2 regions of the Melaminivora jejuensis genome follow, and region 2 is predicted to be linked to the other one. Evidence: riboswitches for the same ligand, from Rfam matches in the RefSeq annotation. Region 2 holds a riboswitch; the other holds the start of a gene.
The links. A riboswitch is a leader RNA that binds a small molecule or an ion and turns the genes downstream of it on or off. The one in region 2 is predicted to bind S-adenosylhomocysteine.

Region 1: it holds a riboswitch for S-adenosylhomocysteine, as region 2 does, so the genes downstream of both, metH (methionine synthase) here and ahcY (adenosylhomocysteinase) in region 2, are expected to answer to the same signal.

What each region holds. Positions count from the first base shown of each region.
Region 1 is NZ_JACWIJ010000002.1:2,821,545-2,824,950, forward strand. It holds gene metH (methionine synthase) at 1-1,807, opposite strand, end outside; S-adenosyl-L-homocysteine riboswitch at 1,904-2,014, opposite strand; gene IDM45_RS13345 (hypothetical protein) at 2,084-2,269, shown strand; gene IDM45_RS13350 (hypothetical protein) at 2,368-3,126, shown strand; gene IDM45_RS13355 (DNA-3-methyladenine glycosylase) at 3,194-3,406, shown strand, end outside.
Region 2 is NZ_JACWIJ010000002.1:3,591,688-3,595,093, forward strand. It holds gene IDM45_RS17830 (hypothetical protein) at 1-93, opposite strand, end outside; gene IDM45_RS16795 (peptide chain release factor 3) at 245-1,870, opposite strand; S-adenosyl-L-homocysteine riboswitch at 2,044-2,156, shown strand; gene ahcY (adenosylhomocysteinase) at 2,239-3,406, shown strand, end outside.

The sequences.
Region 1 (3,406 bases), 770 kb from region 2:
GCACGGTGGGCCGGAACTGCACGAAATCCACCTGCGTAGCATTGGCGCGGGCCTTGTCGATGGGCCACAGCGGCACGCGCTTCTTTCTGGCGTGCAGCTCGCGCACGTGGTCGTAGTCGGCCTGGACTTCGGCCAGGTACTGATCCTTGCCCTCGCCCAGCAGGCTCTGCGCCACGCTCACGCTGCGCGACGCATCAGGCACATAGACCACCGGCCCGTCGTACTGCGGCGCGATCTTGACGGCGGTGTGTACGCGCGAGCAGGTCGCGCCGCCGATCAGGAGCGGAATTTTCTTGATGCGGAAATACTCGTCCTTGTGCATCTCGCCGGCGACGTACTGCATCTCCTCCAGGCTGGGTGTGATCAGGCCCGACAGGCCGACGATGTCTGCCCCTTCGGCCTTGGCGCGCGCCAATATCTCGTGGCAGGGCACCATCACGCCCATGTTGATGACCTCAAAGTTGTTGCACTGCAAGACCACGGTGACGATGTTCTTGCCGATGTCGTGCACGTCGCCCTTGACAGTGGCAATGACGATCTTGCCCTTGCTGGTCACGTCCAGGCCGGCGGCCTCCTGCTGGCGCTTTTCCTCCTCGATGTAGGGAATCAGGTGGGCCACGGCCTGCTTCATCACGCGGGCGGATTTCACCACCTGCGGCAGGAACATCTTGCCCGCACCGAACAGGTCGCCCACGATGTTCATGCCATCCATCAGCGGCCCTTCGATGACGTGCAGCGGTCGGCCACCGCCCTGCACCACGATGTTCTGGTAGGCCTCCTCGGTGTCGTCCACGATGAAGTCGGTGATGCCATGCACCAGCGCGTGCGACAGGCGCTCGCCCACGGTCTTGGGGTTGTCGGGCGTGCCGCGCCATTCGAGCTTCTTGCTGTCGTCCTTGGCCGCGCCCTTGGTGGCCTCGGCGATCTCCAGCAATCGCTCCGCCGCATCCGGGCGGCGGTTGAGCACCACGTCCTCGACGCGCTCGCGCAGGGCCGGGTCGAGGTCGTCGTACACCCCCACCATGCCGGCGTTGACGATGCCCATGTCCATGCCGGCGGCAATCGCGTGGTACAGGAACACCGTGTGGATGGCCTCGCGCACCGGGTCGTTGCCGCGAAAGGAAAACGACACGTTGGACACGCCGCCCGAGACCTTGGCGCCCGGCAGGTTGGCCTTGATCCAGCGCACCGACTCGATGAAGTCCACCGCGTAGTTGGCGTGCTCCTCAATGCCGGTGGCAATGGCGAAGATGTTGGGGTCGAAGATGATGTCCTCGGGCGGAAAGCCCACCTCATCGACCAGTACGCGGTAGGCGCGCTCGCAGATCTCGATCTTGCGCTCGAAGGTGTCGGCCTGGCCTTTCTCGTCGAAGGCCATGACCACGGCGGCGGCGCCGTAGCGGCGGATCAGCCGGGCCTGGCGCCGGAACTCCTCCAGCCCCTCCTTCATGCTGATCGAGTTGACGATGCCCTTGCCCTGCAGGCAGCGCAGGCCGGCCTCGATGACCTCCCACTTGGAGCTGTCCACCATGACCGGCACGCGGGCGATGTCCGGCTCGGAGGCGATCAGGTTCAGGAAGCGCACCATCGCCGCCTTGCTGTCGAGCATGGCCTCGTCCATGTTCACGTCGATGACCTGGGCGCCGTTTTCCACCTGCTGGCGCGCCACGGACAGGGCCTTTTCGTATTCCTCGTTCAGGATCAGCCGGGCAAAGGCCTTGGAGCCGGTGACGTTGGTGCGCTCGCCGACGTTGACGAACAGGCTGTCCTCGCCGATCAGCACCGGCTCCAGGCCGGAGAGCTTCATGGGGGAACGCACACGGCAGCGACAGCAGGAATGGAGGCAGTGGTTGCAGTACCAGTGGAAGTCATCAGGCTCACCTGTGGGGTCGATATCAAGGGGTACAGGTGAGCGTCGTTGATGGGTTGTGGTCACGCCCTGCCAAGCCTGACGGTCTGCCGCTCGACACACAGGACAAGACAAAAGGCAGCCGCTGCAACGCTCCTTGGCGGGGAAAGCGGGTCAAAGTGGGGGATTCTAGGAAGACTGCAGCAACCCCGGGCGCAGCAGCGCATCGCAAGCTTGCCGTCAGGCTACGCGGGCAGCTTCTATTCCCAAGAAGCAGACGGCAAAAGAAATTACGCCAGCCAGCAATTCCCGCTGCACTTCATCTCGCTCGACACCAAGCCGCAATCGCGCTTCCCGCTGGCATTTGCTTATCAAGGCTCGTATTACGGCACGGCCAAAATTTGGGTTTGCGCGCGCTGATCAGCCAAGCAGCGCTGGCCTGGGCTGGCCGGCATTGGCTGGCGCTGGCCTGCGCCAGGGGCGCGCTACATTCAGGCCTTCCCTCCAAGGCTTGCTCCATGCGTACACCTCCATTTTTTCTGCGTATGTCCGTGGCTGCTGCGGCTGCCGCTACCTTGCTGCTCAGCGCCTGCGGCGGCGGCAGCAGCAGCGACGATGACCCGTCCACCGGCCCGCCGCCAGCCAGGCCCATCGCCGGGGCCGAGGGCCGCTGGGCGGGCCGCGCCTCGACCGGCTATGACGTGCTGCTGACCATCCTCGACACGGGCGAGACCTGGGGCGTCTATACGCGCGGGCCGGTCATCCACGGTGCGTTTCATGGCTCCAGCAGCTCCTCCGGCGGGCAGTTGCGCGGCTCGGCGGCGGTGGTGGACTACGAGCGCGCCGGGCAGGTGCATTCGTCGCTCTACGGCGGCAGCTATGTGCCGCAACGCCAATTGGAGGCAGGCTTCGTCTTTGATGTCTTCTCCGGCACCTATGTGCCCGGCTACGAGCGCACGGCACCCGTCGCTGCACTGGCTGGCAGCTATGTCGGCAGCGTGGGCGGCTGGCCGGCGCCGCTGGCGCTGACCATCCATGCCGACGGCGGCCTGATGTCCACCGAGCCCACGCCAGCCTGCCTGGTGCGCGGCTCCGTCGGGGTGCGTCCCGGTGGGCGCGGCGTATATGACCTGCGCGCGTCGTTCACCGGCGATGGCTGCCCCCTGCCGCACGGCACTGCCGTGGCGGGCATTGCGCTGCTCGATGGCACGCGATTGACCATTACCAGCGTGGCCCCGTCGGCGGTGGACTTCTTCGTCTTCCAAGGCGGGCGCTGACCTCGGGCCACCGCATGGGCCTGACACCCGCCCCCACGCAGCGCCCGGCGCTGCTGCCGCCACCGATGTGCAGCCACTGGTGCCCGCCGCGCTCGACTTCACGCTGCCCGCCCAGGCGCTGGCCCCGCTGCTCATCGGCGTCACGCTGCTGGTCGATGGCGTGGGCGGGCGCATTGTCGAGACCGAGGCCTATGACGCCAGCGACCCGGCCTCGCACAGCTTTCGCGGCCCGACGGCGCGCAACGCGGCCATGTTCGGGCCGGCGGGGCGGGCCTATGTC
Region 2 (3,406 bases):
AGCGTGTGCGGCCGAAGCCAGGCACAGGGCCGCGCCCAAGGCCAGAGGCCAGGCGGGCAGGCGCGAAAACAGGGAATGGATTCGTGTAGGCATGGCAGCGGCGAGGTGGGAGATTGCACGGGCGGCGGTCAGCGAGGCGCCGCAGTGCAGTATGCCGGCAAGACCGGCAACAGGAAACCACGCGCAACACATGCAACACATGCAAGCGCGGCTGGGGTGTATGGATGTGCCTGCCTCCCCTCGCTCACACCCCCTGCAACGCCAACCCCGCATGTTCGCGCAGCGGATGAAAGTGGATCTTCGGAAACCGCTCCTGCGCCAGCCGCACGTCATACGGCGAGGTACACAGAAACGCCAGCGTATCCGCGGCGTCGTGCGCCAGGCGCAGCGGGTAGGCGTTCTCGAACTCGCGCAATTGCTGGGGCGTGTCGGCGGTGATCCAGCGCGCGCCGGTGTACTGGCAGCCCTCCAGCCGGATATCGCAGTCGTACTCGGTCTTCAGGCGGTGCTGCACCACCTCGAACTGCAGCTGCCCGACGGCGCCCAGCAGCATGTTGCCGCCGGCGTCGGGCTTGAAGACCTGGATGGCCCCTTCCTCGCCCAGCTCCATCAGGCCTTGCTGCAACTGCTTGGAGCGCAGCGGGTTCTTCAGCACCACGGTCATGAACAGCTCGGGGGCAAAAAACGGCAGGCCGGTGAACTGCAGCGCCGGCCCGTCGGTGATGGAGTCGCCCAGCTGCACGCCGCCGTGGATGGTGAAGCCGATGATGTCGCCCGCATAGGCCTCCTCCACCGCCTCGCGGCGCTGGCTCATGAAGGTGACGACGCTGGTCGGGCGCAGCTCCTTGCCGGTGCGCTGCACGCGCATCTTCATGCCCGGCGTGTAGCGGCCCGAGGCCACGCGCACGAAGGCGATGCGGTCGCGGTGGTTGGCGTCCATGTTGGCCTGCACCTTGAAGACCACCCCGGCAAAACCCTTGTCCTCGGGATGCACGAGCCGCTCCTCGCGCTGGCGGTTGACTTCGGCGTAGGCGATGCGTGGGCCAGGCGGTGGCGACATGTCCACCACCGCGTTGAGCACCTCCATGACCCCGAAATTGTTCACGCCCGAGCCGAAGAATACCGGCGTCAACTTGGCCGCCAGGAACTGCTCGTGGCTCCACTCGGTCGAGGCGCCCACGGCCAGCTCCATGCTCTCCATGGCGTCGTCGAAAGTCTTGCCGAAGCGCGCGCGCAGCGTATCGACCTCGGACAGCGCGATGACCTCGAAGTCCTCCGGACGCTTATCGCTGCCGGCCTGGAACACCGTCATGCTCTGCGTGCGCAGATCGATGATGCCGCCGAAGCTCTTGCCCTGGCCCACCGGCCAGGTCATGGGGCAGCAGGGCATGCCCAGCTCGCGCTCCACCTCGTCGAGGATGTCCAGCGGGTCGCGCACTTCGCGATCCATCTTGTTGACGAAGGTGATGATGGGAGTGTCCCGCTGGCGGCAGACCTCGATCAGGCGGCGCGTCTGCGTCTCCACGCCGTTGGCCGCGTCGATCACCATCAGGGCGGAATCGACGGCGGTGAGCACGCGGTAGGTGTCCTCGGAGAAGTCCTTGTGGCCCGGCGTGTCCAGCAGGTTGATGACGTGCTCGCGCCAGCTCATCTGCATCACGCTGGATGCCACCGAGATGCCGCGCTGCTTTTCGATCTCCATCCAGTCGGACGTGGCGTGGCGGCTGGCCTTGCGGCCCTTGACGGCGCCGGCGATCTGGATGGCGCCGGAGAACAGCAGCAGCTTTTCCGTCAGCGTGGTCTTGCCCGCGTCGGGGTGGGAGATGATGGCGAAGGTGCGGCGGCGCCGCGTCTCGGAAGCGTAGGACACAGTGGGGCAACAGGCGGTGGCGCTGGCGCGTGCATGGCTTGGATGGCGCAGCGCATGGGGAAGGGAGGGGCGCAGTGCAGGGCCGCGCGCGGCTGCCTGGCACGCACGGCGCCGCAAGGGCGCGATTCTACGGCGCGGCGCCAGCACAAGGCTTGCCCGGTATAATCGCGCGCTTTTCCGAGGAGCGTTGCAGCGCCCCCGACAGCAGCGGGGCGTGAGGCTCGGAAACGATCGGTATCAAGGCATCGATATCCAGCATCGACACCCGCAACGACGCTCACCCACGCCCGGCCTGTGTGGTGAGCTTTGCTCCCCCTTCTTTCTGCGCGTGGTTCTTTCTTGCACAAACCTGGTTTGAAGGACAACTCATGAGCGCAGTTCTCAAAGACACCCCTGCCGCAGCACCCGCCGACAGCGCCATCGCCGACATCACCCTTGCCGCCTGGGGCCGCAAGGAAATCGCCATCGCCGAAACCGAAATGCCCGGCCTGATGGCCATTCGCGAGGAATACGCTGCGCAGCAGCCGCTCAAGGGCGCGCGCATCACCGGCAGCCTGCACATGACCATCCAGACCGCCGTGCTGATCGAGACGCTGCAGGCGCTCGGCGCCACGGTGCGCTGGGCCTCGTGCAACATCTTCTCCACGCAGGATCACGCCGCCGCCGCCATCGCCGCCGGCGGCACGCCGGTGTTCGCCATCAAGGGCGAGTCGCTGGAGGACTATTGGGACTACACGCACCGCATCTTCGATTTCGGCCCCAAAGGCAGCGAGGGCGAAGGCCCGAACATGATCCTGGACGACGGCGGCGACGCCACGCTGCTCATGCACCTGGGCAAGCGGGCCGAGCAAGACCCGTCGCTGGTAGCGGGCAACGGCGCCAGCGAGGAAGAGCGCATCCTGTACGCCTCCATCCGCGCCAAGCTCGCCGAAGACCCCACCTGGTACTCGCGCAAGAGCGCCCAGATCATGGGGGTGACCGAGGAAACCACCACGGGAGTGCATCGCCTCAATGAGATGTCGGCCAAGGGCACGCTGCTGTTTCGCGCCATCAACGTCAACGACTCGGTCACCAAGAGCAAGTTCGACAACCTGTACGGCTGCCGCGAATCGCTGGTGGACGGCATCAAGCGCGCCACCGACGTGATGATCGCCGGCAAGGTGGCCGTCGTGGCCGGCTATGGCGACGTGGGCAAGGGCTCGGCGCAGGCGCTGCGCGCGCTGTCGGCGCAGGTCTGGGTGACCGAGATCGACCCCATCAACGCCCTGCAGGCGGCGATGGAAGGCTACCGCGTGGTGACCATGGAATATGCCGCGCCACTAGCCGACATCTTCGTGACCACCACCGGCAACAAGGACGTGATCCGCCACGAGCACATGGCTGCCATGAAGGATCAGGCCATCGTGTGCAACATCGGCCACTTCGACAACGAGATCGAGGTCGCCTCGCTGGAGCGCTACCAGTGGGAGGAGATCAAGCCGCAGGTCGATCACATCATCTTCCCGGACGGCAAGCGCATCATCCTGCTGGCCAAGG